3 regions of the Massilia consociata genome follow, and region 2 is predicted to be linked to each of the others. Evidence: predicted binding sites of a transcription regulator. Region 2 holds the regulator's gene; each other region holds the start of a gene.
What was found. Region 2 encodes sigma-54, which starts transcription at its own class of promoters, with help from an activator protein. Its sites were predicted from a motif close to TGGCANGNAANCTGCTTT; they were not measured.

Region 1 (10,077 bases), on a different contig from region 2:
GGAACAGGCGGTAATGCTTGTCGAAGCCGTCCAGGATGGTGCGCGCGATGTCGAATGCGATCTGGGAAGACAGCAGTTTGGGGAACGCTTGCTGGGTCATCGTTCGTCTCGCGCGTGGATCGAGGAGGTGCTCATTCTATGGCAACCGTTGCGCTGCACAAGCATAAAACGTAGGCACTGCCTCTAGCACGTCGTTCCCGCGCAGGCGGGAACCCAATTTTGCGTGCACTATCGGTATGCTACCAACTTGGATTCCCGCCTGCGCGGGAAGTCATTTCCGGCAGTGCTGGGAATGACGGTTTCAAAGCTGACTAAAGAAGAAAGCTAACGCTATTCCAATACAGCCGTCTTACATCGTTTCGCCAAACAATTCACGTCCGATCAGCATGCGGCGGATTTCGCTGGTGCCGGCGCCGATCTCGTACAGCTTGGCGTCGCGCCACAGGCGGCCGACCGGATATTCGTTGATGTAGCCATTGCCGCCCAGGGTCTGGATCGCCTCGCCGGCCATCCAGGTCGCCTTCTCGGCGCTGTACAGGATGGCGCCGGCGGCGTCCTTGCGCAGGGCGCGCACGGCTTCCGGGGTGGTGGCGCGGTCGCAGGCCTGGCCCACGGCGTAGACGTAGGCGCGGCAAGCCATCATGGTCGAGTACATGTCGGCGATCTTGCCCTGCATGAGCTGGAACTCGCCGATCGCCTGGCCGAACTGTTTACGTTCATGGATATATGGCACCACCGAATCCATGCAAGCCGACATGATGCCCAGCGGTCCGCCCGACAGCACGGTGCGCTCGAAGTCCAGGCCCGACATCAAGACGTTGACGCCCTTGCCGACGCCGCCCAGCACGTTCTCGACCGGCACTTCGCAGTCCTGGAACACCAGTTCGCCGGTGTGCGAGCCGCGCATGCCCAGCTTGTCGAGCTTCTGCGCGATCGAGAACCCTTTAAAACCTTTTTCGATCAGGAAGGCGGTCATGCCGCGCGGCCCGGCCTCGATGTCGGTCTTGGCGTACACCACCAGGGTGTCGGCGTCCGGACCGTTGGTGATCCACATCTTGGTGCCGTTCAGGACATAACGATCACCATTCGGGCCGCCCTTCAGGTCGGCGCGCAGCTTCATGCTGACGACGTCGGAACCGGCATTCGGCTCGGACATCGCCAGGGCGCCCACGTGCTCGCCCGAGATCAGCTTCGGCAGGTATTTCTGTTTCTGCTCTTCGTTGCCATTTCTCTTGATCTGGTTGACGCACAGGTTCGAGTGGGCGCCGTAGGACAGGCCGACCGAGGCCGAGGCGCGCGAGATTTCTTCCATGGCGACGATGTGCGCCAGGTAGCCCATGTTGGCGCCGCCGTATTCCTCGCCCACGGTGATGCCCAGCAGGCCGAGCTCGCCCATTTTCTTCCACAGGTCCATCGGGAACTGGTCGCTGCGGTCGATCTCCGCGGCGCGCGGTGCGATTTCGCTTGCCGCAAACTGTTGTACGGCTTCGCGCAGTGCGGCGATGTCTTCGCCATGGTCAAAGGTCAGGCCTGGGAGATGCAGCATTGTCGTCCTCACGTGAACGGTGGTTGAGCAGAATAAAGCGTCCAACAACACCCCCATGGCGGCGTCGCATCGTCTTGTCGTACAAGCGTACTGCCTTCGACGCTGCGCCTTGCCCTGGGGGTGTTGTCAACCGCCCCAAGGGTGCATGATACTCGCCTCTTACGTTAACGTAAACGTCAACTAGAAGCGGAAAAAAATGCCGGGCATGCCAGCCCGGCGGACATTCAGGCAGCGTCCTTGCTTTGGGCGTTGCCGGTGCTGTCGGCGCTGTCGGCCAGCAGGCGGCGGCACTCTTCTTCGTGGGCGGAGATTTCCTCCAGCGCCATCTCGATGTCGGCGCGCTGCTGTTCCAGCGTCACGCGCTGGTGGGCCAGCACCCCGAGGAAGCGGTTGATCTGGGCGACCGTGTCGCGTGGCGACTCGTACATGTCGACAATGCTCTTGATTTCCGACAGCGTCAGGCCGAGGCGCTTGCCGCGCAGGGTGAGTTTCAGGCGGGTACGGTCGCGCGGGGTGTAGACACGGTTGCGCCCACCGACGCCTTCGCGCTTGGGACTCAGTAGTCCCTGGTCCTCATAGAAACGGATGGCGCGGGCGGTGATGTCGAATTCGCGGGCCAGTTCGGCGATGGTGTAGGTCGGGGCCATGGGTGCTCGGGGAGGCAAGACACGGAATCGCTTACAATCGTATGTCGGCGAATTTCCGTTTACGTTAACGTTAAACGCATTGTAGCGCGCCCGCCTTCCACGATCACGAAAGATTTTTTCCATGAACCCGCTCGAAGCCCAGCTGGCCTATCCCTTTGGCGACACGATCCCCGCACCCGGCACGCTGCAAGCGGTAGCGCCGGGGCTGGCCTGGATCCGCATGCCGCTGCCGTTCGCGCTCGACCACATCAACCTGTGGCTGTTGCAGGACGAGCAGGACGGGCAAGGGGGCTGGAGCGTGGTCGACTCGGGTGCCGGCACCGACGCCACCCGGGCGGCATGGGAAACGGTGCTCACGGAGGGGCTGCAGGGCGCGCCGCTGCTGCGCGTGTTTGCCACGCACTGCCATCCCGACCACGTCGGTCTGTCCGGATGGCTGGGCAAGCGTGTTGTCGGCACAGCGCACGCGCCGTTCTGGACCACTGCCGGCGAATTCGCGTTCGCCCGCATGATGGCCGCCGCGCTACCCGGCGTGGACGGGCCGTCGGCCATCCCGCACTTCGAGCGCCACGGGCTGGTGGATGCGGCAATGCTCGAGCAGATGCGCAGCCGCAAGAATTACTATCCTTCCCTGGTGCCGGCGGTGCCCGAAGCGTATACCCGCCTGCAGGACGGCGACCGGGTCCGGATCGGCGCGGCGCATTGGCGCGTCATTACCGGCTTCGGCCATTCGCCGGAACACGCTTCCCTGTATTCGGAAGAACTGAATATCCTGATTTCCGGCGACATGGTGTTGCCGCGCATTTCGACGAACGTATCGGTCTTCGCGGTCGAGCCGGAAGGCAATCCGCTCCAGTTGTATCTGGACTCGCTCAAGAAGTTCACAGATTTGCCGGAAGACACCCTGGTCCTGCCTTCGCATGGAAAACCCTTCCGAGGCTTGCATACCCGCATCCAGCAACTGCATGATCACCATGCCGCGCGGCTGGCCGAGGTCTTGAGCGCCTGCCGCGAGCCGAAATCGGCCGTGGACATCGTGCCGGTGATGTTCCGCCGCCAGCTCGATGCCCACCAGCTCAGCTTTGCACTGGGCGAGGCGCTGGCCCACCTCCATCAACTCTGGCATAACGGGCTGCTGCTGCGGACGCTAGGTGCCGACGGCATCATTCGGTTCCAGATTTTGTAACAATTGCGGTCATTCCTGCTTTACCCAGCCAGGATAATTTACCGTGAATTGTGCGACAAGCGGACAAAATTTCCTGTAGGATATCTTTTTTCTTGCTTTGGCGAGGTAAAAGAAGGGTTTTGCTATTTTTTATCGCGTCAATTCTATTAAATAATCACATCTTTGTGAATTTTTAAGGGTATGATTATCCGCGAGGCTTCTCATCAGTAGGAAGCCGCTGTCCGCATACGCAATTGTAAGTATCACAATGAATTCAACCAATGAACGGGAGAGCTTCAGTGAGCGCCTGCAGCAGGCGCTGAAGAACGCCCACTACTCCCCGGATAGCCCGACCCGCCTTGCCAGGGAATTCAACATCCGTTTCGAAGGCCGCCCGATCACTGTCCACGCCGCACGCAAGTGGCTGGTGGGCGAAGCCATCCCGACCCAGGAAAAACTGCGCATGATTGCCCAGTGGCTGGGCGTACCGGCCGACTGGCTCCGTTTTGGCGGCACCGAACATGCCGCCGATGGCAGCGAGGGCAATGGCAATGCCGCACGTTTCGAGTCCGCCGACGTCAAGCTGATCGCAGATTTGCAGCGCCTCGACGAACACCATCGCCAGCTCGCGCGCGAGTTCATCCGCATGCTGGTGCGCATGAACCACCAGAAGCCCGAGCAAAAATAGTTTCGCAACTGCATTTCGTGGCTGCAGGACCGCACAAACGGACGGACCTGGTACATAATCTGTCCAGTGGCGGACGGATCCGCCGCTATCGGTCACGTCAAGGAGCAGCTGCCGTATGCGAAACAACTACGCCAACACCGCCCAGCTCAAGGAACTGATGACCGCACCGCCGATGACGGCGGCGCGCCATGCCGAGTTACTGCGACAACGCAATGCCCGGCGGCGGATGCTCGAGGAAGCGCGCGACGCGAAGAAGGCCGACGATTCGGGATTCGACGCCGACAAGCGCTGACTGCCCCCGGCGCCTGCCGGTCAGGCGTCCGATGTACCTTTCATGCCGCCCCAGCGCGGGGCATGGGCATTGTCGAGCCCAAGCAGGTCGATCGCCCGGTCGACCGTGTGTTCGACCATCTCTTCGATCGTCGCCGGGCGGTGGTAAAAGCTCGGCAGGGGCGGGAACACGATGCCGCCCATTTCCGTCACGGCCGTCATGTTGCGCAGGTGCGCCAGGTTGAAGGGCGTCTCGCGCACCATCAGCACCAGGCGCCGGCGTTCCTTCAGCATCACGTCGGCAGCGCGCGTGACGAGATTGTCCGACAGGCCATGGGCCACGGCCGCCAGCGTTTTCATGGAACAGGGAGCGATCACCATGCCGTCGGTCTGGAACGAACCGCTGGCGATCGAGGCGCCGATGTCGCGGTTGCGGTGGACGACGTGGGCCAGGGCTTCGGCGTCACGCCGCTGCAGGCCGAGTTCCTGGTGCAGGGTGAGGGAGGCGGCGTCGGAAATGACCAGGTGGCTTTCGACGCCGGGAGTCGCGTGCAGCCGCCGCAGCAGCTGCACGCCATAGACCGCGCCGGTCGCGCCGGTGATGGCGACGATGATGCGACGCGGGCGACCGCTCATGCGATCAGCCGTTCTTCAGCAGGGCCTGCAGTTCGCCCGAATCGTACATCTCGTTCATGATGTCGGTGCCGCCGATGAATTCGCCGCGCACGTAGAGCTGCGGGATGGTCGGCCAGTTCGAGTAGTCCTTGATGCCCTGGCGCACTTCCGCATCTTCCAGCACGTTGACGGTGGCGATGTTATCGACGCCGCAGGCTTTCAGGATCTGGATGGCGCGGCCCGAGAAGCCGCATTGCGGGAACTGGGCGGTTCCCTTCATGAACAGCACCACCGGGGTGTTGGTCACGGTGTCTTTGATCCAGGTTTGTACGTCGCTCATGTGTTTGCCTTCGGTGAGAATGGGTGAGATGCCGCCATTTTATAAGAATTCGGCGGGGCGGGCATGGTATCCAACGGCGGCCGGCGAAAGGGTTAAGTTAACGATTTTTATCCAATGTGAGAATTGATCAGTTTTTCTTACGCAGGATGTCTATATCATTGTTCGCTTATCAATCCCGTGGAGTGTAGACGTGACGCGTTCAGAAGCGAAGACTTACCAGGGCTTTGCCACCATGTCTTCTCCCATGATGTGGGCCTTGGCCGCCCTGTTCGGGATCCCGGCCGTGTACGGCCTGACGCTGGGCCTGGCGGGTTCGACGCTGGCAGAGAGGCTGTTCAACGTGGCCAAGCTAAGCATGGGCCTGTTCATGCTGTACTGCGCCGTGCGGGCTTACCAGGGCAAGCGCGCCGTCCTCGCCTCGCGCGGCATCGTCATGCTTGGCCAGGTTTGCCTGGGACTGTTCGTGCTGTGCTTCCTGGCAAAGATCGGCGTGATCCCCCTGCCCAATGATGCTTGAGCGGGGGCGCTGATCGAATGTGCCGGTCTGGCGCGGGATGCCGGATCAGGCCGGGGCTGATATGATCGCGCGAATTCCATTTTTCATGCAGACCACGCCATGCAAAAGCCAACCGGCCGCGTTCCTTCGCCCACCGCCAACCTCGTCATCGCCGCCCTGCTCGGGGTGCCCGGCCTGATCAACCTCGTCGGCGGCGCCACGCGCGGCAGCATCGGCGACGTCATCTCCGGCATCGCGGCGCTGATCTACGCGGCACTGCTGGTGCGCGACGCCCTGCACATCAAGAAGACCGGCCTTCCGGCCATGCCGCAGGCACGCATGCTCCTGGTCGGTTTCGGCTGCCTGGCGCTCTACCTGGTCGGCCTGCTCATCAAGCACAACGGGTAAGCGGCCTCCTGCCAGCGCGACGGCTGGCGGCGACGCCGAGGATGCCCAGGCCCAGCAGGGCGAGCGGGGCGGGCTCGGGTACGACGGCGCCGGCATAGGTCCGGAACGCCAGGTCGTAGGTTGGATACGGGTCCGTCTGGAACCATGCGATGCCGTTGACGTAGTCCCCGTCGCTATAGGCCGCAACCAGGTCTCGTGAGGTGGAGCTTAGCTGCAGATAATACTGGCTGCCGGCAGCGATCGTGACAGGGGACCAGAATGCATCGATCCATCCCGACTCGCTGGCCACCGCAGTGACCATGCCCGATGCGATGAGATTGCCGTTGGTCAGGGCGTCATAGATGCTGAGCGTGACGTCGCCGGCAGGCGCATGGTAATCCGGATGGATGTAGATTCCGGCGCCGGCGATCGTTCCGGCGTTTTGCTGGAAGCTTTGTGCGCAGCCGTTCAGGTGGCAAAAGCCACCGCCCCGGCTGGGATTCGGACTGTGCTGGTCGAGGATCGGGGCGGCAAGGGCGGCGCCCTGCAGGGCGAATGCGGAAACGGCGAGCAGGACCTTCAACGGCTTGGCGAATTTCATCTGGCACCCCTGTTGTGATGAATGGACGATTTTCCAGTTAGCAATACTTGTGCCAGCCTGTATGCGCTCAATCAAAACAACAAGTTACGCGCTTGGGTCGAGGCCTGCCGGGAAGACGTGTAAGAAGTTCCGACACGCCCTCCCGTCCGCCACCGCGTCGCCGCCTTGCCTGTTACTTGCGCAGTTTGGCGAAGGCCGCCGCCATCGCGCCGCCGGTCGCCGCGCCGCTGGCTGAACCCGAGCGCTCCTGGCGCTGCTGGTGCTGGGCCACGCGCTTGCGGTCGTCGCGGTCGCCGCGTTGCTGCGGCTGCGCACCCGGTTGCGGCGCGCTGTCCGACAGGCGCATGGTCAGGGCGATGCGCTTGCGCTTGACGTCCACTTCCAGCACTTTTACTTTTACCACCTGCCCGGCCTTGACCACGGTGTGCGGGTCCTTCACGAACGTGTTCGACAGCGCCGAGATGTGCACCAGCCCATCCTGGTGCACGCCGACGTCCACGAATGCCCCGAAGGCCGCGACGTTGGTCACCACGCCCTCCAGGATCATGTCCGGGCGCAGGTCCGAGATGGCTTCCACGCCTTCCTTGAAGGTGGCGGTGGTGAATTCCGGACGCGGGTCGCGGCCCGGCTTTTCCAGTTCCTTCAGGATGTCGGTCACGGTCGGTACGCCGAATTTGTCGTCGGCGTACTTCTTCGGGTCGAGCGACTTGATCAGGGAGCTGTCGCCGATCACCGCCTTCATGTCGCGCTTGATGTCCGCCAGGATCTTCTGGACGACCGGGTAGGATTCCGGGTGCACGGCCGACGCGTCCAGCGGGTTCTCGCCGTTCATCACACGCAGAAAACCGGCCGCCTGCTCGAAGGTCTTGTCGCCCAGGCGCGGTACGGCTTTGAGCGCCGCGCGCGAGGTGAACGCGCCCTTCATGTCGCGGTAGGTGACGATGCTCTGCGCCACGCTGGAGGACAAACCCGACACCCGCGCCAGCAGCGGCGCCGAGGCCGTGTTAACGTCGACGCCCACCGCGTTCACGCAGTCCTCCACCACCGCGTCGAGCGAGCGCGCGAGCTGGGTCTGCGACACGTCGTGCTGGTACTGGCCGACGCCGATCGACTTCGGATCGATTTTGACGAGTTCGGCCAGCGGGTCCTGCAGGCGGCGCGCGATCGACACCGCGCCGCGCAGCGACACGTCGAGTTCCGGCAGCTCGCGCGAGGCGAATTCCGAGGCCGAATACACCGAGGCGCCGGCTTCCGAGACGACGATCTTCTGCAGCTTGAGCTCCGGATTCTGCTTGATCAGGTCCTGGGCCAATTTGTCGGTTTCGCGCGAGGCGGTGCCGTTGCCGATCGAGACCAGGGACACGTTGTGCTTCGCCGCCAGCTGGCCCAGCACGTGCAGGGCGCCGTCCCAGTCGTTGCGCGGCTGGTGCGGGTACACGGTGGCGGTATCGACCACCTTGCCGGTGGCGTCGACCACCGCCACTTTGACGCCGGTGCGCAGGCCCGGGTCCAGGCCCATGGTCGCGCGCGGGCCGGCCGGCGCCGCCAGCAGCAGCGACTTCAGGTTGCGCGCGAAGACGTTGATGGCATCGAGTTCGGCCTTCTCGCGCAGCGCGCCCATCAGCTCGGTCTCGATGTACATGAAGCTCTTGACGCGCCAGGTCCAGCGTGCGGTGTCGAGCAGCCACTTGTCGGCCGGGCGGCCGAGCGACTTGATGCCGAAGTGGGCGCAGATGCGGCTCTCGCACGGATTGTGCGGCGCGTCCCACTTCGGTTTTTCGGCTTCCGAATCGAGGCGCAGGGTCACGTCCAGCACGCCCTCGCGGCGGCCGCGCATGAGGGCCAGCGCGCGGTGCGAAGGCACGGTGGCCAAGGTTTCGGAGTAGTCGAAGTAGTCGGCGAACTTCTCTCCTTCTTCTTCCTTGCCGGCGACGACTTTCGACTCCACCACGCCATGCTCCTGCACGTACTCGCGCAGCGACTGCAGCAGGGTCGCGTCTTCCGCAAAACGCTCCATCAGGATCTGGCGCGCGCCGTCCAGCGCGGCCTTCGCGTCCGGCACGCCCGGGTTGGCGCCGCCGTCCGCATTGGTGAAGGCTTCGCGCAGGTAGCCGGCTGCCGCCGCGTCGGGCTGCAGGGTCGGGTCGCCCAGCAGCGCATCGGCCAGCGGCGCCAGGCCCGCTTCGATCGCGATCTGCGCCTTGGTGCGGCGCTTCTGCTTGTAGGGCAGGTACAGGTCTTCCAGGCGGGTCTTGTCCTCGGCGTGCATGATCGCGTCGAGCAGTTCGGGCGTCATCTTGTTCTGCTCCGTGACCGAGGCGACGATCGCGGCGCGGCGCTCTTCCAGTTCGCGCAGGTAGCGCAGGCGCTCTTCCAGCAGGCGCAGTTGAATGTCGTCGAGCCCGCCTGTGGCTTCCTTGCGGTAGCGCGCGATGAACGGGACGGTGGCGCCTTCATCGAGCAGGGCGACGGCGGCGCTTACCTGGGCCGGCTTGGCGGAGAGTTCGAGGGCGAGGCGTTGTTCGATGGATGGCAGCATGGGGCGCGATGTGGTCCGGTGTGGTGCGTGCTGTGAGACACACATGTATCTAAAAGGTCAAGCGGACAATGATACGCAAACGGGACGGATACGCCAGTCTTGACAGCGCCACTTGAACATGCGAGAACAGTCGGCTTCGCGCGAAGAACGCCTGCACGAACGGAGTGCACGCAGATGCAGCGGACAAGTTTTGTCCGCTACGTGCGATTCCGAACAAAACGGAAGCGTCCGTATGAAGGATAATGTTCGTTATTGTCGTTTTTAATACAGACACACGAGACCCATGCACACAGTCGATGATCATCGCGAGAACGCCAGCGACGCACCCGCAGTTGTACCCGCAGTCGCCCGCGCTCCCGCACGCGCTCCCGCCCTGCCCGCGCCGGTGGTGAGCTGGCTGCAACGGGTCGAAGCGGCAGCGCATCCGCAGCCCAAGCTGACCGACGAGGTCGCCGATCCGAAGGCCGTGCAGTACAAGTTCGTCTACGTGATGGCGCCGACCAGCGGTGGCCGCCACGTCGCCATCTGTCTGTGCAAGGCGCGCCTGCGCCCGAACGGCGACGTCGCCGCGGCGAGCCCGGTGAGCGAAGTGTTCTCGCTGCTGTCGGCGCCGCCCGCCTACCTCGAAGGCGACGACGTCGACCTGGTGCGCTTCTTCATCGCGATGCGCAGCGGCTCGGCCCAGGGCACCAGCGCCACCGAACCGAAAGGCAAGGTCGGCGCCATCCTGCTGCAGATGCTGCTCGAACAGGGCAAGCTGCTGTGGGCGAACTCGTGGTCCGA
Region 2 (10,077 bases):
CAAGGAACTGGCCGACGTCGAACATGCGCCGCTGACCCTGTTCTTCGAGTCCTTCGCCTTCAAGGTGGGCGTGCCGCTGGATGCGGACTTCGTGTTCGACGTGCGCGCGATCCCGAACCCCTATTACGACCTGGCCTTGCGCCCGCTGACGGGCAAGGATGCGCCGGTGATCGCCTTCCTCGATGCGCAGCCGAGCGCGGCCGAAATGCTGGAAGACATCCGTGCGTTCGTCGAGAAGTGGCTGCCCTCGTTCAAGACGGACAACCGCAGCTACCTGACGGTGGCGGTGGGCTGCACCGGCGGACAGCACCGGTCGGTGTACATGGCGGAGCGGCTGGGAGCCTACTTCAACAGTACCGAGCGCGTCATCGTGCGGCATCGGGAGCAGCCGAAGCACATTACCGTCTGATACGGTCTTTAGGTCCATCCGGAACGTAGGGTGGGCAGGTTTTCCTGCCCACGCGTTCAACTCACACCAGAGCTGCCGGCCCGGCTGATTCACCGTTAACTATCACCGCATGGGCGGGAGACCCGCCCACCCTACAGACCATCAGGCCAGGTGCCGCAGCGGGTGCGCGTAGTCCGGCCATACCGGCTCGAAGAAGCGCGCCACCATCGCCGGCGTCACCTGCTCCAGCGTCGGCGGGTTCCATTTCGGCGCATTGTCCTTGTCGATCACCAGCGCGCGCACGCCTTCGAGCACTTCGCCATGCTCGAAATTGCGGCGCACCAGGTTGCGCTCCATGCGCAGGCAGTCGGCCACGTCCAGCGAGGCGCCGCGCAGCAGAAGCTCGCGCGTCACGCACATCATGAGGGGCGAGCGCTGGCGCATCGCCTTCAGGGCCTTCTGCGCGAACGGGTTTTCGTCGCGCGAGAGCGACTCCATGATGGCCGGCACCGAGGCCGCGCCGAAGTGCGCGTCGATCACTGCGCGCTGCGCCTGCAGCTCGCTTGCACCTGCCTGGCTTGCAAACTGCGCGGCAAACGCGCGGATCGCCTCCGGCAATTGCGCGCCCAGGGTCGATTCCACCAGCGCCATCAGCTCGCCGAGCCGTTCTCCCGGCATGAACACGTCCGCCAGCCCGACATAGAGCGCGTCCGCCGCGCCGATCGTCAGCCCGGTCAGGCCCAGGTACTGGCCCAGCTGCCCCGGGGCATGCGACAGGAAATGGCTGCCGCCCACGTCGGGGAACAGGCCGATGTTCACTTCCGGCATCGCCATCCTGGTACGGTCGGTCACGATACGCAGGCCGCAACCGGGGCCACCCTGCGCGATGCCCATGCCGCCGCCCATCACCACGCCGTCCATGACGGCGATGTAGGGCTTCGGATAGAAGTGGATCAGGTGGTTCAGCGCGTATTCTTCGGTGAAGAAATCTTCCAGCAGCGCGCTGCCGCCGGTCGGGCCGACGCGGCCCATCTCGTGGAAGAAACGGATGTCGCCGCCCGCGCACAGGGCTTTCTCGCTGGTGCTGGTGATGAGCACCGCATCGACGGCGGCGCTGTCCTGCCAGTCCAGCAGGATGGCGGTCAATGCGCGCACCATGTCCAGCGACAGCGAGTTCAGGGCTTTCGGGCGGTCAAGCGTGATGACGCCGGTACGGTTGGCGACGCGCGTCAGGACGGTATCGGTCATGGCAGTGCTCTGTGATCGAAAAGACATGCATTCTACAGAACACTCGGGCCGGTGCGATATCTTTACAAAGCAAAAAGGGCGTCCCCTCAGACGCCCTTGCTGTGATTACCGCGGTGTGTGCGTAGGTGTTACGCTGCGGCGGCTTCGCCGTTGTCCGGCATGCGCTTGTGCGCTACGTGATTATGGTTTTGAAGCATGGATTTGTGTTTCAGAACCTGCCTGTCCAGCCTGTCCATCAGCGTGTCGATTGCCGCATAAAGGTCTTGCGCCGCACTGGCCACGTGCAAAATCTTGCCAGATACCTGTAGGTTGATCTCGGCTTTCTGCCGTTTTTCTTTTTCGGTGAGGTTATCGATGGCGAGGAACACGTGGGTGTCGATCACGTGGTCGAAATGGCGGGTAATGCGCTCGAGCTTATTCTGAACGTATTCACGGATGGCGGGGGTGACTTCGAGATGGTGGCCACTGATTGTGAGGTTCATACACACTCCTTTGGGAAGGTGCCCTGCCCGCGCCACAAGGTGAGAGTGGGCAGTAGCTTTACAGGGATTTGCGGAGGCTGACGGGCGGAATCTTGAGCGCTTCGCGGTATTTGGCAACCGTCCGGCGCGCAATGACCATACCTTGTTCCCCGAGCATCTCCGCGATCTTGCTGTCGGATAAAGGGTTCCTAGGGTCTTCTGCTCCTGTCAATTGCGCAATGAGAGCGCGGATCGCCGTCGAGGAGGCTTCTCCCCCCGCTTCGGTGGCGACATGGCTTCCGAAGAAGTACTTCAGCTCGAACATGCCGTGCGGGGTCAGCATGTATTTCTGCGTTGTGACACGAGAAATTGTGCTCTCGTGTAGACCTAGTGTATCAGCTATCTCACGTAAAACAAGAGGGCGCATGGCAACCGCGCCGTGGCTGAAAAAGTTGCGCTGGCGCTCGACGATTGCCTCGGCAACACGCAGGATCGTGTCGAAACGCTGGCGCATGTTCTTGATCAGCCACTTCGCTTCCTGCAGCTGCGCGCCCATCTGGCTTTCGCTTTTTCCCTGCTTGAGCAGGTTCGCGTACAGCGTGTTCACGCGCAGGCGCGGCATCACTTCCGGGTTCAGCGAAACGGCCCAGCCGTTCTTGGCGCGGCGCACGATCACGTCCGGCACCACATAGTCGGAGACGCCCGATGCGAACGCCGCGCCGGGATGCGGGTTGCACCTGCGGACCACGGCCTGCACCTCGCGCAGGTCTTCGTCGTCGCAATCCAGGGCCTTTTTCAGCTTGGTATATTCGCGCTGCGCGAACCAGGTCAGGTAACCCTCGACGATCTTCAAGGCGAGGCGCCGCGTCACCAGGGGCACGCCCGGCATGCGGCGGATCTGCAGCGCCAGGCATTCGGCCGCGCTGCGCGCGCCGACGCCGACCGGGTCCAGGCTCTGGACCAGGGCCAGCGCGCAGCGCAGTTCGTCCATCTCGATCTCGAGCTCAGCTGGCAGGCGCGCGTGGATCTCGTCCAGCGGCTCTTCCAGGTAGCCGTTGTCGTCGAGGGCGTCGATCACGAGTTCGACCAGGGCGCGGTCGCGCATTGCGCAACTGGTGGTGCGCACCTGCTCCATCAGGTGCTCGCGCAGCGTGAGGCCGCAGGCTTCCAGTTGCGGGCGGCCGTCTTCGTCGTCGCCACTGCGCGCACCGCCGCCTTCGCCACCCCAGTCCATGTCGCCATCGCCACGCTCGCCGTCGTGGTCGTGGCCATCGCCCTCGCCCTGCGCACCGTCGGCGGAAGCGCCCTGCTCCTGCGCCGGCTGCGCGGCCGGCGCTTCGCCGTTGGCGGGCGCCTGGTTGATGGCGCCGTCGGCCAGCAGCCGCACCGAACGGTCGAGCGGATCGTCGAGCCGTTCGAGCAGCGGGTTGTCGCCCAGGATCTGTTCGATTTCCTGGTGCAGTTCGAGCGTGGATAGCTGCAGCAGGCGGATCGACTGCTGCAGTTGCGGCGTGAGCGCCAGGTGCTGCGAGGTGCGGAGTTGCAGTGACTGTTTCATTGCCTAATGGTCGTGACGAGATGCAGTACTACATGCGGAAGTGTTCACCCAGATACACGCGCCGCACGGATTCGTTGGCGATGATGTCGTCAGGACGGCCCGAGGCGAGCACCGCCCCCTGGTTGATGATGTAGGCGCGGTCGCAGATGCCGAGCGTCTCGCGGACGTTGTGGTCGGTGATCAGGACGCCGATGTTGCGCTCCTTCAGGAAGCGCACGATGCGCTGGATCTCGATGACCGCGATCGGGTCCACGCCCGCGAACGGTTCGTCGAGCAGCACGAAGCGCGGGTTGGTCGCCAGCGCGCGCGCGATCTCCACGCGGCGGCGCTCGCCGCCGGACAGCGACATCGCCGGGTTCTCGCGCAGCTTCTCGATCTGCAGCTCGGCCAGCAGGGTGTCGAGGCGCTCGTTGATCTGGTCTTTTGGCAGCGCCTTGCCGTCCACGCGCTGCAGTTCCAGCACGGCGCGGATGTTCTCTTCCACCGTCAGCTTGCGGAACACCGAGGCTTCCTGCGGCAGGTAGGACAGGCCGAGCACCGCGCGGCGGTGGATCGGCAGGCTCGTGATGTCGGTGCCGTTGATGTCGATGGTGCCGGCATCCGACGGCACCAGGCCGACGATCATGTAGAACGAGGTGGTCTTGCCGGCGCCGTTGGGCCCCAGCAGGCCGACCACTTCGCCGCATTCGACCTGCAGCGACACGTCGCGCACCACCAGCCGTTTGCCGTAGCTCTTCTGCAGGCCCTTGACGACCAGGGTGCTGCAGTCTTCGCGGCCTGCCGTTTCGCGCGCTGCCGTCATTGCTTGGCGCCTTCCGACGTGGTGCGGCGCGGGGCGATGATCAGGGTGCCGCGGCCGCCGCCGACCTTGCTCGCGCCGCTCGGGTCGTTGCGCACCTGCGCGACTTCCCGGCGGTTGTCGTAGGAGATGAAGGGACCCTTGATCTCGTTGGTCATGCGGCCGTTTTCCAGCTCGCGCACTTCGGCGCTGGAGAACAGCTTGACCAGTTCGGCGCGCTCGTCGTATTCGATGCGCTGGGCCTGGCCCTCGACCCACAGGTTCGGGCCGCCGTCACGCTTCTGGCGGAAGGTGGCCAGCTTGCCCGGCGCTGCGGTGAGCGTCACGCTCATGTAGCCTTCCGGCGTTTCCTTCATCACGGCGCGGTCGGACTTCAGGACCAGGGTGCCGCGCGTGAGCACGACGTTGCCGGTCAGGGTGCGGGTCTGCGTGACCTCGTCGACGTCGAGGGTGTCGAAGTTGATCACGGCCTCCTTGAGCGAGTCGGCGCGCTCGGCAAAGGCGCTGAGCGATGCCAGGCCAAGGAAGACGGCTGCGATGAGTTTTTTCATTGAATGCTTGTCCTGTGTTGTTTGCTGGCCGCTAGCGCTGGCGCGGCGGATAGACGATCTGGCCGCGGCTGGCAAGGTGCAGCTTCTGGGTGGCGTTGTTGGCCACCATGCCGGTGCCGCGCACGGTGGCGGCGCCGAGCTGCATCTCGACCGGCTTGTCGGTCTTCATGATCTCTTCGTCGGGCAGCACGGTGAGCGCCTGGGTGCGCACGCGCAGCGCTTCGCTGGTCGGCGTGGCCGGGCGCTGGATGTCCACGTTGCCGAGCAGGTCGACGCGGTGCTCTTCATGGTAGATGCGGCCGCGGTCGGCCACCACGGTCATGCGCGGACGGCCCGGGGTCATGCCCTGCACCACCGGCTGTTCGACCACGGAGACATCGCCCATCGGCGTGTGCGCCAGGCGCTTGCCCGACACCACGTAGCTCGGCTTGCCGTCCTGCGTCATGCGCACGAACGAGAAATTCTCGACGATGTAGTCGGGTTCGGACCCCGGCCCGCCCAGGCGGCCGTCGAGCTCGTCGCTCTCCATCACCTGCAGCAGCCAGAAACTGCCGAAGGCGCAGAACACGCCGATCATCATGATGCTCAAGAGCTTCCAGCGGTGGGCGGTGCGCTTGTAGTTGACCATGGCGTCCTGACCGTGTTCAGGCGAAATACGGCGCCAGCGCCTGTTCGTAGGTACCCTGGGCGCGCATGATCATGTCGCACACCTCGCGCACGGCGCCGCGGCCGCCCGGGTTCTTCGTCACGTAATGGGCGCGGTACTGCACCTCCGGGTGGCCCGAGGGCACGGTGATGGCGAAACCCACGCGCGTAAAGAGCGGCAGGTCGATCACGTCGTCGCCGATGTAGCCGCAGTCCTCGGCCGTGAAGCCGGTAGCCGCGAGCAGCTCGCCAAAGCCGATGCGCTTGTCGTGGATGCCCTGGTAGACATGCGAGATGCCCAGGTCGCCGGCGCGCTTGACCACGATCGGCGATTTGCGCGCGCTGATGATCGCGGTCTGCACGCCGGTCTTGTTCAGCAGCTGGATGCCGAGGCCGTCGAGCACGTTGAAGGTCTTGGTGACCTCCCCTTCCGGGCCATAGGTCAGGCTGCCGTCGGTGAGGATGCCGTCGACGTCGAAGATCATGACTTTCACGCGCGCGGCGCGCTGCATGTGTTCCAGCGGGGTCAGCTGAACGCTCATCAGATCACCTTGGCGCGGGTCAGGTCGTGGATGTGCAGCGCGCCGACCAGGCGGTCATCCGCGTCCACCACGAGCATCTGGTTGATGCGGAATTCTTCCATGACGGCGACGGCATCCACCGCCAGCTGTTCCGGATGGACGCGGCGCGGGTTCGCGTGCATCACGTCGCGGATCAGGATATTGGAAAAATCGTGGTTGCGTTCAATGAGGCGGCGCAGGTCGCCGTCGGTGAACACGCCGACCGGACGCCGGTCGGCATCGATCACGGCGGTCATGCCCATGCCCTTCTGGGTGATCTCCAGCAGCGCCTTGGCCAGCGGCACCTCGGGCGCCACGGCGGGGATGGCGTCGCCGCTGCGCATCACGTCGCGCACGTGGGTCAGGAGGCGGCGCCCCAGAGCCCCGCCCGGGTGCGACATCGCGAAGTCTTCCTCGCGGAAGCCGCGCGCATCGAGCAGCGCCACGGCCAGCGCGTCGCCCATGGCCAGGGTGACGGTGGTGCTGGTGGTCGGCGCCAGGTTCAGGGTGCAGGCCTCCTTGGCCACCGAGATGTCGAGGTGGATCTCGGACAGCTTGGCCAGGCGCGAATGCGGCTTGCCGGTCATGGCGATGACCGGGGTACCCATGCGCTTGACGGCCGGCAGGATCTCGAGCAGCTCGGACGATTCGCCCGAGTTCGAGATGGCGATGAACACGTCGTGCGCGGTCACCATGCCGAGGTCGCCGTGCGCGGCTTCGCCCGGGTGCACGAACATCGCCGGGGTGCCGGTGGAGGCCAGGGTGGCGGCAATCTTGCGGCCGATATGGCCAGACTTGCCCATGCCGGACACGACGACACGGCCGGTGCAGCCATACAGCAGCGCGACGGCGCGCACGAAACTGTCGTCGTCGCCCAGTCTGGCGTGCAGTGCGCGGATGGCGTCGGCTTCGATGGCCAGGGTCTCGCGGCCCAGCGCAAGCACGCGGCTTGCCTGGTCGGCGTCAAAACTTTTCAGCATTGTTTTTTCATGGGTTACACTCATCACAGGAGTATAAACGAATTGGGTAAGCAAAAAACTTGCCAGTCGTAACAAACTACAACAAACGACGGTGACAAGACCGCGACAACATTCCTGGGGAAGATGCATTCCGGACTCGAACTGACCCTGCTCCTGCTGGGCTGCGCCGTGCTCGGCGTGGTCGCATTCCGGATGCTGCACCTGCCGCCGATGCTCGGCTATCTGACGGTCGGCGTATTGATCGGCCCCCATGCGCTGGCGCTGGCCGACGACAGTCCCGCCACCCACGCGCTCGGCGAATTCGGCGTCGTCTTCCTCATGTTTTCGATCGGGCTGGAGTTCTCCTTGGCCCAGCTCAAATCGATGCGGCGCATCGTGTTCGGGCTGGGTCTGGCACAAGTCGTATTGACCATTGTGACGGCAATGGCTTTCGGGCTATTGATTTCCTGGTGGGCGCCGACACTGCACGTCAGCTGGCAGGCCGCGTTCGCGCTCGGCGGGGCGCTGGCGATGTCGTCCACCGCGATCGTCGTCAAGATGCTCACCGAGCGGCTGGAGCTGGAAAGCGAACACGGGCGGCGCATCATCGGCATCCTGCTGTTCCAGGACCTGGCCGTGGTGCCGCTCCTGATCATGATTCCTTCGCTGGCGCGCCCGGCCGAGGAGCTGATGGCCACGCTCGGCTGGGCGGCGCTGAAGGCCGCCTTCGTGCTGGCCCTGCTCCTGATCTTCGGCCAGAAGCTGATGCGCTACTGGTTCACGGTGGTGGCCAAGCGCCGCTCGCAGGAACTGTTCATGCTCAACCTGCTCCTGGTGACGCTCGGCCTGGCCTGGATCACCGAGCAGGCCGGCCTGTCGCTGGCGCTGGGGGCCTTCGTTGCCGGCATGCTGATCTCCGAAACCCAGTACAAGCACCAGGTGGAGGAAGACATCAAGCCCTTCCGCGACGTGCTGCTCGGCCTGTTCTTCATCACGGTGGGCATGCTGCTCAACCTGAAGCTGGTGCTGGAGAACTGGTGGATCGTGCTGGCGCTGCTGGCCTTCCCGCTCCTGCTGAAGTTCGCGATCATCGCGTTGCTCGCCAGGGCCTTCGGTTCGTCCACCGGCGTCGCCATGCGCACCGGCCTGGCGCTGGCGCAGGCGGGCGAGTTCGGCTTCGTGCTGCTGAACCTGGCGATGGGCTCGAAACTGGTCGACCCGTTCCTGCTGCAACTGGTGCTGGCCTCGATGGTGCTGTCGATGCTGCTGGCGCCCTTCTTGATCGACAACATGGACCGGATCGTCATGAAAGTCGCGGCCAACGAATGGATGATGCAGTCGCTGCAGCTGACCCAGCTCGCCAGCCGCACCATGAAGACCCAGAAGCACGTGATCATCGCCGGCTTCGGACGCAGCGGCCAGAGCCTGGCCACCCTGCTCACCGAGGAAAAGCTGCCGTGGTACGCGCTCGACCTCGACCCGGAACGGGTGCAGGAAGCGCAGTCGGCCGGCGCCAACGTGTCCTACGGCGACGCGGCGCGGCGCGAAAGCCTGATCGCGGCCGGCATCAACCGCGCCAGCGCGCTGGTGGTCACGTTCGCCGACACGCGCCTGGCCCTCAAGCTGCTGCACCTGGTGCACGAGCTGGCGCCGAACCTGCCGGTGATCGTGCGCAGCCATGACGACAGCGACCTCGATGTGCTGAAGAAGGCCGGCGCCACCGAAGTGGTGCCGGAAGCGCTGGAGAGCAGCCTGATGCTGGCCTCGCACGCGCTGGTGATGATGGGCGTGCCGCTGCGCCGCGTGGTGCACCGCGTGCAGAGCGCGCGCGACGAGCGCTACGCCTCGCTGCGCGGCTACTTCCACGGCGCCGGCGACATCGCGGACGACCCGGAACACACCCACGTGCGCCTGCACTCGGTGACGCTGCGCGACGAGGCGGCGGCGGTCGGGCGCCGGCTGGGCGAGATGGCGCTCGACGAATTCGGCGCCGAGGTGACGACCTTGCGACGCAACGGCCAGAGCCTGGCGGCGGATGCGCAAACCGTGCTGCTGGCGGGAGACGTACTGGTGCTGCGCGGGACGGGAGAAGCGGTCGACCAGGCCGAGAGCCGGCTGTTGTAGGGTGGCCGGTTTCGCCGGCCGCGCGTTCAACCGTCGCCGGAAAAATCGCGACGCGTCAATTCCTGCATGATGTGAACGCGCGGGCGGGAGAACCCGCCCGCCCTACGAAACCGACACGACCCGGTTGCGTCCGGTGGCCTTGGCTCGATACAGCGCCGTATCCGCCTGCGCCACCAGTTCCTGCGCCACGCCCTCGATCGCATGGTCGCGCTCGAAATCGTCGAGCGTTGCCACCCCGATCGATACCGTCACCGACACCGGCTCCCCGCTGCTCAGGTCCACCGGCTGCGCCTCGACGCTGGCGCGGATGCGCTGCGCCACCATGCTGGCGCTGTCCAGGTCCGCATCGATCAGGAGCACCACGAACTCCTCGCCTCCGACGCGCGCCAGCGCATCCGAAATGCGCAGTTCGGCCTTGATCCGCTGCGCCACCTCGCGCAGCACGTCGTCGCCGGCCTGGTGTCCGGCCGTATCGTTCACCTGCTTGAAGTGGTCGATGTCGATGTACATGACCGAAATGCGATACTCCTGGCGGCGCGCCCGCGCGATCTCTTCCACCAGGCGGCGGTCGATGTAGCGGCGGTTGTAGACGCCGGTGAGCGAATCGGTCAGGCCGATGTACTTGAGCATCTCGTTGCTGATGACGTTTTCGAGACAGATCGCAATGATCGACCCCATGTGCTCGATGAAATCGGTGCCCAGTGCCGGCGTGAAGCGGCTCGGGTCCGTGCTGCCCAGGTTCAGGCTGCCGATCAGGCGGTTATTGCGCAGCAGCGGCACCAGG
Region 3 (10,077 bases), on a different contig from region 2:
CGCCGACGACGCACCAGACGAGCAGGCCGGCAGCCGGCAAGGACAGGGAGCGCCTGGCGCGTTTGTCGAAATCCTCCCGGAGCTGGGCGAGCGTTTGCATGGCGTGATGTCCCCTGATTATGTTTGTAATGTAAATACAAATGTAGCACGGCAATTGGCCTAGATAAAGCAAAACCGCGTGCCGCCTCCGGGGCATGCCATGCAAGCTGCATTGACCCTCCCGCACCCGCGTGCGAGCATCGATCTTTGTGCCAACCGACAGGAAAGGACGCCAGGGTGCGCCACGTATATGCATTTCTCGCATTTCTCGCTGCGGCAGTCGTCTCGGGTGCAGCTGCCGCGCAGGCTTACCGGCCGGATTTCGACCCCAGCAAACTGAAAGGCCCGGCCGCCGGACCGGCCAACGAGGTGCTGGTGCTCGGCACCTCCCACTTGTCCCAACTGCCGGAGAGCTTCGACCCCGCCAACCTGCGTCCCCTCGTGGACCGCCTGGCGGGGTGGCGTCCGGACGGCATCGCCATCGAGGAGCTCTCCGGTACGCAATGCGATTTCATGCGCCGCTACCCGGGACGCTACAAGGACTCGATCCCGATCTATTGCCCGGACACCGCGCCTGCGCAGGCGGCAACCGGGCTGGATGTGGCCGCAGCGACCGCGCAGGCCGAGGCGCTGCTGGCGGCCTGGCCAGCCAATCCATCCGCCGGCCAGCGCCGCCGCCTGGCTGCCCTGTTCCTCGCCGGCGGCGAGCAGGCCTCGGCGCTGGTGCAATGGCTGCAGCTGCCGCAGGCTGAGCGGCGCGCCAGCGACGGCCTGGATGCCACGCTGGTCGAACGGCTGGAGACGCTGAAGGACAAACGCGACGAAAGCATCCTGATCGCCGCGCGCCTGGCGGCCCGGCTCGGCCACGAGCGGGTGTACCCGATGGACGACCACACCGCCGACCGCCCGACGGTGGACAGGAAAGCCGCCGGCGAAGCGATGTCGAAAGCCTGGGACAACCCGGCCCTCAAGCGTCGCATGGAGGCGATCAAGGCACGGGAGGCGAAGATCGGTACTGCAGAAGGCGTACTGGCCCTGTACCGTGCCGACAATGCGCCCGGCGCCACGCAACTGGCCTTCGACAGCGACTTCGGTGCGGCACTCGAGGAGTCCTCATCCCAACGCTTCGGTCGCCGCTACATCGGCTACTGGGAAACGCGCAACCTGCGCATGGCGGGCAACATCCGCGACGTGCTGGCGGCGCGGCCGGGGATGCGCATGCTGGTGATCGTGGGGGCCTCGCACAAGGGCTACCTGGAGGCCTACCTGCACCAGATGCATGATGTGCGGGTGGTGGATGCGGCACCCTTGTTGCGGTGAGGGTGCAAGCACGCGTTCGTGCGCGCGCCAGACTTGGGTTCCCGCCTTCGCGGGAACGACGGGCTGAATGATGTAGTTTGAACACCGCTAGCGCTGTTTATCCAGATAACCCCACGACCGTCATTCCCGCGAAGGCGGGAATCCAATTTGAGAACCGCTAGCGCTGTTTATCCAGACAACCCTGAGACCGTCATTCCCGCGAAGGCGGGAATCCAATCGCGCATGCAAGCCTTTAGCGCAAATTAATACTCCACCGCCACATCCTTCGCCCCCAGCGCCAGCTCCAGCTGCTGCTTGAGCGTATCCGACGGCGCCACGCGCCAGTCGTCGCCCAGCTGCAAGATAGCCTCGACGCCCTGCGGCCGGATGCGCAGGCTGACCGGCAGGCCGTCCTGCTGGCGGTAGGGCTGCAGGATCTCGGCCAGCTTGGCCGGACTGATGTCGCAGGACACATCCATCTCCAGCTTGAAGCCGTACTGGATGCGCGCCGCGGCGATGTCGTACACCTTCTCGGCCGTGATGCGCAGGCCGCCGTTGAAGCGGTCTTCCGACACCTTGCCGACCACCAGCAGGAATTCGTCTTCCTTGAAGATGTTCTTGTTCGCTTCCAGCAGCTCGCTGTAGACCGTCACCTCGACCACGCCGGTCTTGTCGTCGAGCGAGACGATCAGGATCTTGCCGCGCTGGGTCATCTGGGTGCGCACGCCGGTGATCACGCCGCACAGCATGCGCGGGTCGCGCGACGGCTCCAGGTCCTTCAGCTTGGTCTTGGCGAAGCGCCGCACCTCGGCCGCGTACGAATCGAACATGTGGCCCGACAGGTAGTAGCCGAGCGCGATCTTCTCTTCGGACAGCTTCTGGCGATCGGTCCACGGGGTCGCCTTGACGTACTCCGGCGGGGCCACCAGGTCGGAGTCAATGCCGCCGAACAGGCTGACCTGGTTGGCGGCGGCCGCAGCCTGGCCGGCCGCTTCCATCGCAAAGCCGACCGAAGCCAGCAGCACGGAGCGGTCAACCCCGAATGCGTCCATCGCGCCCGCCCGGATGAGGGATTCGATGGTGCGGCGGTTGATCTGCTTGCGGTCCACGCGCATGCAGAAGTCGAACAGGTCCTTGAACTTGCCGCCGCTGGTCCGTGCGGCGATGATCGCCTCGATCGCGCCCTGCCCCGCCCCCTTCACGCCGCCCAGGCCGTAGCGGATGTTCGAGACCTGCTTGCCCGTCACCGAGCGCGGCTGGCCTTCCGGCGTGAAGCGGAACTGCGATTCGTTCACGTCCGGCGGCAGGATGGTCAGCTTGCAGACATCCTTCGCATCCTCGACCAGGATCTTGATCTTTTCCGTGTCTTCCATGGCCAGCGACATGTTGGCTGCCATGAACGCGGCGGTGTGGTGCACCTTGAGGTAGGCCGTGTGGTAGGACAACAGCGCGTACGCGGCCGCGTGCGACTTGTTGAAGCCGTAGCCCGCGAACTTCTCCATCAGGTCGAAGATCTCGTCGGCCTTTTCCGTCGACAGGCCGTCCTTGGCCGCGCCGGCGCGGAAGATCTCGCGGTGCTCGGCCATCTCTTCGGCCTTCTTCTTGCCCATCGCGCGGCGCAGCATGTCCGCGCCGCCCAGCGAGTAGCCGCCGACGATCTGCGCCATCTGCATCACCTGCTCCTGGTAGACCATGATGCCGTAGGTCTCGGACAGGATCGACTCCGTGCGCGGGTCCGGATAGTCGAACTTCTCGCCGTGCTTGCGTTTGCAGAAGTCGGGGATCAGGTCCATCGGGCCCGGACGGTACAGCGCCACCAGCGCAATGATGTCCTCGAAGCGGTCGGGACGCGCGTCCTTCAGCATCCCCTGCATGCCGCGCGATTCAAGCTGGAAGATCGCGACGGTCTTGGCGTCGGACAGCAGCTTGTACGACGGCCGGTCGTTCAGCGGCAGGGTTTCCAGGTTGAAGTCGGCATCCTGCGGGTCGAGCGCGCGGATGTAGTTCACGGCGCGGTCGAGGATGGTGAGCGTGGTCAGGCCCAGGAAGTCGAACTTCACCAGGCCGACGGCTTCGACGTCGTCCTTGTCGTACTGCGAGACGACGCCGGCGTCGCCGCCCTGGGTGTACAGCGGGCAGAAATCGGTGAGCTTGCCCGGCGCGATCAGCACGCCGCCGGCGTGCATGCCGATGCCGCGGGTGATGCCCTCTACCTGCTGGGCCAGGTCGAGCAGCTGCTTGACCTCTTCCTCGTTGTCGAGCCGTTCCTTGAGCAGCGGTTCCTCTTCGATCGCCTCGGCGATCGAGACCTGCTTGCCCGGCTTGAACGGAATCAGCTTGGAGATGCCGTCGCAGAAGTTGTAGCCGAAGTCGAGCACGCGGCCAACGTCGCGGATCGCGCCTTTCGCGGCCATGGTGCCGAAGGTGGCGATCTGCGATACTGCATCACGTCCATACAAATCTTTTACGTGCTGGATCACGAGTTCGCGCTTCTCCTGGCAGAAGTCGATGTCGAAGTCGGGCATCGAGACGCGTTCCGGGTTCAGGAAGCGCTCGAACAGCAGGTTGTACTTCAGCGGGTCGAGGTCGGTGATCTTCAGCGCGTACGCGACCAGCGAGCCAGCGCCCGAGCCGCGGCCCGGACCGATCGGCACGCCGTTGTTCTTGCCCCACTGGATGAACTCCGCCACGATCAGGAAGTAGCCCGGGAACTTCATCTTGATGATGGTTTCGTTCTCGAACTGCAGGCGCGCCTCGTAGCGCGGACGCTCCTTCTCGCGCACTTCCGGGTCGGGGTAGAGCTGCACCAGGCGCTCTTCCAGGCCTTTTTTCGTCTCAAGGACCAGGAAGTCGTCGATGCTCAATCCATCCGGCGTCGGGAAGTCCGGCAGCTGGGGCTTGCCCAGCGTGAGGGTGACGTTGCAGCGCTTGGCGATCTCCACCGAATTGGCGAGCGCGCCCGGCAGGTCGTGGAACAGCGCCGCCATTTCTTCCTGCGTCTTGAAGCACATCTCTTCGTTGAAGCGGCGCACGCGCTTGGCGTTGGCCAGCATCTCGCCTTCGGCGATGCAGACGCGCGCTTCGTGGGCGATGTACTCGTCCTTGTTCAGGAACTGCACCGGGTGCGTGGCCACCACCGGCAACCCGAGGCGCGACGCCAGCGCCACCGAATGGCGCACCTGCTGCTCCTGGTTCGGCTGGCCGGCGCGCTGGATCTCGATGTAGAAGTGGCCCGGGAAGATCCGGGCCCAGCGCTCGGCGGCGCGTTCGGCGCGTTCGATATCGCCGTTGTCGATCGCCTGGCCGATGTCGCCGAAGCAGGCGCCCGACAGGACGATCAGGGCGTCGGCCTGCGGCGTGTCGGGCTCCAGCGTCGAGACCGACGTGGCCAGCGCTTCCAGCCACTCGACGCGGATCTCGGCGCGGCCCTTGTATTGATTCGTCAGCCAGGCCTTGGACAGCAGATCGCACAGCTGCAGGTAGCCGGTGCGGTTCTTCGCCAGGATCAGCAGGCGAAACGGCTTGTCGCGGTTGTCGTCGTTGGTGATCCAGGCGTCGACGCCGACGATCGGCTTGATCCCCTTCCCGCGCGCCGCCTTGTAGAAGCGCACCAGGCAGAACATGTTGGCCAGGTCGGTCACGGCCAGGGCCGGCTGCCTGTCCTTGGCGGCGGCCCCCACGATGTCGTCGATGCGCACGAGGCCGTCGACGATCGAGTATTCGGAGTGGACGCGGAGGTGGGTGAAGATCGGGGAAGTCATCGTGCCATTTTACCTTGCCGACCTACCGGGATGAAGTTGCATGCCAGGTTTTGCGTTGCACTGAGGCACTAGACAAAGAAAAAAGCCTGGCGTATAGCCAGGCTTGTGCGCTCAGGGAACGGCTCAGCTGCGCTTGCGGCGGCTGAAGGCGATCAGCCCTGCCAGCGCCAGGCCCATCAGCGACAGGCTGCCCGGTTCCGGAATCTGGGCGACGTTCAGGTTGTCCACACGCACGGTGGTGCCGGCGGGGAGATTCACGGTGCGGAAACCGATGGTGCTGATGCTCGTCAACTTCTCGGCGTCTTTTGCGCTGGAGGTGGCGCGCGCATCCCAGCCGGTGAGCGATTGCATCTCGTCCGCGGTCGGGTTCAGCCAGGCATCGAAGCGGTTGTAGGTGCTGCTGCCGCCATCCTTGTAGAGGTGCCCGAAGAGGTGATAGCTGGTGCCGGCGACAACATCGCTAACAGGCAGGAAGACGCCATCGGTGCCGCCCATGCGGACGAACAGGTCATTGGTGCAGGCAACGGTGTTCTTGCCGATCTTTTCCGTGCCCGTGCCGCAGTTCGCCTTCAAACCGATGTTCGGGCCGTCCCAGTCGCCGAACCAGAGGCCCATGAAGCTGTTGTTGACCAGCGAACCGCTGTACTCGAACCTGAAATCGATCAGGAGACTGTCTTCCTGGGCATTGGCGAAGGTGCGGAAGGCAGCTTTGTCGCTATTGCCGGCGAACTCGAGCATCGAGCCCGTGGTGGAACCGGCAGGCGTGGCGATACGTACGGTATTTTGCGGATTTTTCGTGACATCGGTCTGCCAGCCGGATTGCCAGCCTTGCCCGCTGGTAGAAGCGGTGATGCTGGCGCTGTTCGCGCCCGGGGCAAAGGTATCACTTGCGACCAAGACACCTGCCGATGCACTTTGAACGCCGCAGAACAGAGCAACTGCAACAAAAGACGAATGTGAAATTTTCACTTGAATTCCTTAAAGAAAGAGTCAATGTCTTTAATACAAGCAATATTGATGCCAGCGAGTATTTTCTCTTTCATTTCAAGCATTTAATTTATTATTCGCTCAACTTTTTATTCCATGTGTAAAAATTTCCGACAGGATAGTTGCGTACACAAGCCCCGTATCTCATGTTTTACAGGCGCAACCCGGCTTTACGCGTTTATTCACTGTAAGAAAATCCGACACCATCAGTGACTGGTCGCGTGAGCGGCAGCCCTGTTCGCGCCATAGTTGCGTCGCATGCGCAGGAACGGCTCTTCGACGATGTGGTAGCACAGCGTGGAAAGCGCCCAGGTCAACCCATACGTCACCACGAGCATGATGGCAACGTCCAGCCACGGCACGCCGGTCGGACTCACGATACCGACGCGCTGGGACAGGATGTGCAGCAGGGCCATGTGCAACAGGTAGAACGAGAAGCTGATTTTCCCGCCCTGGCCCAGCGCCCGCTCGACCATGCCGGGCAGGCGCGGCTTGAACGACACCCAGGCCAGGATCACGGCAGCCCAGCCGGCGCTTTCGACGAAGGACCAGTAGATCCAGAACGAGGATTTGGGCGTCATCATGAACGGGGCGACGCGATGCATCCAGGCCGTGTTCCACATCACCAGGGCGATGCTGGCCAGCAGCAGCAGTGGCGCGTAGCGCGCCAGCTGCGGGCGCCAGCGGACGTACAGCATCGCTGCCGCCATGCCGATCAGGAACTGGTCGAAGCGGCCGACCCAGGTACTGAAATACATCAGCGTGCTGTTGGCGTTCACCAGGTACGCGGCCACCTTGAAGAAGGCCATCAGCACCAGCCAGCCGCCCAGGTAGGCGATGCCGCGCTCCAGCGTGAAGCGGGCAAGGAAGGGGAAGACCAGGTAGAACATGAATTCCAGCGAGATCGTCCAGGCCGCCCCGGTGACCGGGCTGACCGAGGTGGGCGCCAGGCCGAGGTTGGAAGCGAACAGGTACAGGATATCCTGGGGTGCGAACTTGTCGCGGTTGATCGAGGTGGCGAGCAGGAAGATCACCAGGTAGAGCGGCACGATGCGCAGGATGCGGTTGCGCAGGAAATCGCGGTACTGGATTTCCCGCTGCGCCTGCTGCTGGTGCAGCGCGATCTGCATGAACAGGAAGCCCGACAGCGTGAAGAACAGGCCGACGCCGGTATGCCCTTCCGTGATCACCGCCCACCACGGTCCGCTCAGCCCGGCGCCGCCGGCCCCGCGGTACTCGAGGTGGAAGTGAAACAGGAAGACGATGGTCGCGGCAAGCCAGCGCAACTGATCGATGCGCGGGTTGTACTGGATGTTCAGTGAATGCATGTCTGGGCCGGCCTGCGCAGCATGGCCTGTTGTACGGAGTCCCGTATTGTAATAGTAATTGCCGACCGTTATCGCTGCGGACAGGCCCATCTGCCTTTATAATGTCGGCCTGTCTTTACCAGCCTTGCCGCCATGTCTTCCGCAGCCAACTCCGTACCAAGCTTCGTCAATATCGCCGCCTACAAGTTCGTCACCCTCGACAACCTGGAAGAACTGCGCCCGCAGCACCAAGCGCTGTGCAACGACCTGCGCCTGAAGGGAACCGTCCTGCTGACGCCGGAAGGCATCAACATGTTCCTGTCCGGTACGCGCGAGCACATCGACCAGTACCTGGCCTGGGTACGCAGCGACGCGCGCCTGGCCGACCTCGAGTGGAAAGAAAGCCTCTCCACCGAGCAATCGCACAAGCGCATGCTGGTGAAGATCAAGAAGGAAATCATCACGATGCGCATGCCGCTCATCAAGCCCGAGCTCGGCCGTGCCCCATCGGTGGATCCGAAGACGCTCAAGCGCTGGCTCGACCAAGGACATGACGACGAGGGCGTGCCGGTGGTGATGATGGAAACGCGCAATGCATTCGAGGTGGATGTCGGCACCTTCGACAACACGCTCGACTACCGCATCGAGAAGTTCACCGAGTTTCCGGAAGTGGCGGCCCAGCACAAGGACGAGTTGGCCGGCAAGACGGTCGTGACCTTCTGCACCGGCGGCATCCGCTGCGAAAAGGCGGCGATCCACATGAAGAACATCGGCTACGACCGCGTGTTCCAGCTCGACGGCGGCATCCTGAAATATTTCGAGGAAGTCGGCGGCGACCATTACAGCGGCGACTGCTTCGTGTTCGACTACCGCACCGCGCTCAACCCGAAACTCGAGCCGACCGAAACCGCGCAGTGTTTTGCCTGCCGCGCCGTGGTCACGCCGCGCCAGCAATTGTCGCCGGATTACGTGGTTGGCGTATCGTGCCCGCACTGCGCGCCGGCCGCATCCTCGCGCTCGGAGAACGCAGGGGCCGGCGGCGACGCAGCAAGCACGGCACACCCAGTCTGAAATTTTCTTTCAACGCGGCAATGCGTTTGAAATAATATTTCAGCATGCGCGGACGCCAGGTCCGCGCGTGTTCTTAGATATACAGACCGTCGATCTCGAAACCGCTCGAAGCACTACCCACGATCTTGGCGATCACGCTATCGACCACGCCCGGGTCGTTCGCGGTCGCGCCCGTCTGCAGGTCCTTGATGGTGGCGATCCATTCCATCGCAATCTTGTTCGCCGCCGCGCCCGAGTAGGCTGCCTTTTCGTTCGGCTGGTCGAGGCGCGCGGTGAAGACGGCGGCGGCCGAGACTTTGCCGTTGAACGCCACGCGGTCGTTGCCCTGGGCACCGTTGGCGATCTCGGTCACCATGTTGTCGATGGTGACCTGGTTGTTGTTGAGCAGGTTGGTCCAGTAATCGATACCGGCGGCATCGCCTGGACGGCTGAACAGGTTGTCATAGACCTCTGCGACCTTGGCACGGTTGTCGAAGCCCGCATAGGTATCGCGGTACTCCTTCGACGTCGAGAATGCGCGCGAGGCTTCCTGAAGCGCGTTCGGATTGCTGTTGACTGCCTTGACCCAGTATTCGAGACCCGCAGCGTCAGCCGGGCGGCTGAAATAAGCAATATACAGTTTCTGCACTGCGAGGGTGTTTGCGTCTGCCATGTCGACCTCCATTAAGATTGGTAAATCGATATTAGCGCAACAAAAAAAATCGCGGCGCATTTTACTGAAGAGTGCGCTAGATAATTGCTTTTAGGAGATATTTCCTAGAAGATAGCAGAAGTTAGAGAAAGTGAAGAGAAGCAAGCATTCACATAGGAATGCTTGCTTGGGTTTAACAACCTAGTTAACGAAAATAGGCTGCAATTTCGCGCACCGCATCGGCCTGCAAGGTACCGGAGGCGGCACGCAGGCGCATCAGTCCCACGAGGTAGGAATAGCGTGCCTGGGCCAGGTCGCGCTGGCTGGCGAACAGTTGCTGCTGGGCGTTGAGCAGGTCGAGATTGATGCGCACGCCGCCTTTGATTGATTGCTCAGTTGCAATCATAAGTTGCTTGCCGGACTCGACCGCCTTGACCAATGCCTCGATTTTCCGCCCGCTGCTTGTCACAAGGCTGTGGGCTTTTCGCAACTCGACCAGGATCTCATTGGTACGCGCATCCAATTCGGCCTGGCTACGACCATAGATCGCCGCCGCTTGGCGCGTGCTGGCGTTGATTGCTCCGCCCTGATAGATCGGAATATTGACCTGGACGCCGAGTTGGCGGTTCGTATTGCGCTGGTTCAGGTTGGTCAGCGATTCGCTGTCGCTCTTGCTGTAAGCCGCGACGAAGTCCACGCGTGGATAATGCCCGGCCCTGGCACGGCTGATATCCAGGCGCGCGTTTTCCACGGCCAGGCGGCTGGCCGCCAGCATGTTGTTGCGCTCGAGTGCGAGCTTGCGCCAGTCCTCGAAGGAAACTGGATCGAGTGCAAGCGGACGGAAATCATCCGCCAATCGGTCCAGCTCGCCCGGATCCATCCCGATCACGCCTTCCAGCGTATTACGGGCAGCCACCAGGTTGTCCTGCGATTCGATCAGTGCCGCCTCGGCCACGTCGAGCCGGGCCTGGGTTTCGAGCAT

Region 1: a site for sigma-54 is predicted at 6,793-6,810, ahead of ACFFJK_RS10720 (PEP-CTERM sorting domain-containing protein). Genes of this name have one in related genera too.
Region 3: a site for sigma-54 is predicted at 6,105-6,122, ahead of ACFFJK_RS16145 (PEP-CTERM sorting domain-containing protein). Genes of this name have one in related genera too.

The regions. Positions count from the first base shown of each region.
Region 1 covers NZ_JBHLWP010000010.1:114,832-124,908, forward strand. The annotation lists gene aceK (bifunctional isocitrate dehydrogenase kinase/phosphatase) at 1-100, opposite strand, end outside; gene ACFFJK_RS10675 (isovaleryl-CoA dehydrogenase) at 350-1,546, opposite strand; gene ACFFJK_RS10680 (MerR family transcriptional regulator) at 1,771-2,193, opposite strand; gene ACFFJK_RS10685 (MBL fold metallo-hydrolase) at 2,315-3,379, shown strand; gene ACFFJK_RS10690 (hypothetical protein) at 3,627-4,046, shown strand; gene ACFFJK_RS10695 (hypothetical protein) at 4,162-4,338, shown strand; gene ACFFJK_RS10700 (UbiX family flavin prenyltransferase) at 4,359-4,952, opposite strand; gene grxD (Grx4 family monothiol glutaredoxin) at 4,957-5,271, opposite strand; gene ACFFJK_RS10710 (hypothetical protein) at 5,462-5,788, shown strand; gene ACFFJK_RS10715 (hypothetical protein) at 5,888-6,175, shown strand; gene ACFFJK_RS10720 (PEP-CTERM sorting domain-containing protein) at 6,159-6,755, opposite strand; gene ACFFJK_RS10725 (Tex family protein) at 6,928-9,294, opposite strand; gene ACFFJK_RS10730 (DEAD/DEAH box helicase) at 9,578-10,077, shown strand, end outside.
Region 2 covers NZ_JBHLWP010000016.1:178,332-188,408, forward strand. The annotation lists gene rapZ (RNase adapter RapZ) at 1-409, shown strand, start outside; gene ACFFJK_RS17965 (enoyl-CoA hydratase/isomerase family protein) at 551-1,636, opposite strand; gene hpf (ribosome hibernation-promoting factor, HPF/YfiA family) at 1,765-2,118, opposite strand; gene ACFFJK_RS17975 (RNA polymerase factor sigma-54) at 2,177-3,655, opposite strand; gene lptB (LPS export ABC transporter ATP-binding protein) at 3,684-4,457, opposite strand; gene lptA (lipopolysaccharide transport periplasmic protein LptA) at 4,454-5,005, opposite strand; gene lptC (LPS export ABC transporter periplasmic protein LptC) at 5,037-5,633, opposite strand; gene ACFFJK_RS17995 (KdsC family phosphatase) at 5,650-6,192, opposite strand; gene ACFFJK_RS18000 (KpsF/GutQ family sugar-phosphate isomerase) at 6,192-7,214, opposite strand; gene ACFFJK_RS18005 (monovalent cation:proton antiporter family protein) at 7,314-9,293, shown strand; gene ACFFJK_RS18010 (GGDEF domain-containing protein) at 9,396-10,077, opposite strand, start outside.
Region 3 covers NZ_JBHLWP010000013.1:635,246-645,322, forward strand. The annotation lists gene ACFFJK_RS16130 (DUF7010 family protein) at 1-100, opposite strand, end outside; gene ACFFJK_RS16135 (DUF5694 domain-containing protein) at 277-1,359, shown strand; gene dnaE (DNA polymerase III subunit alpha) at 1,602-5,099, opposite strand; gene ACFFJK_RS16145 (PEP-CTERM sorting domain-containing protein) at 5,223-6,068, opposite strand; gene ACFFJK_RS16150 (acyltransferase family protein) at 6,293-7,414, opposite strand; gene ACFFJK_RS16155 (sulfurtransferase) at 7,547-8,464, shown strand; gene ACFFJK_RS16160 (DUF4214 domain-containing protein) at 8,538-9,116, opposite strand; gene ACFFJK_RS16165 (TolC family outer membrane protein) at 9,301-10,077, opposite strand, start outside.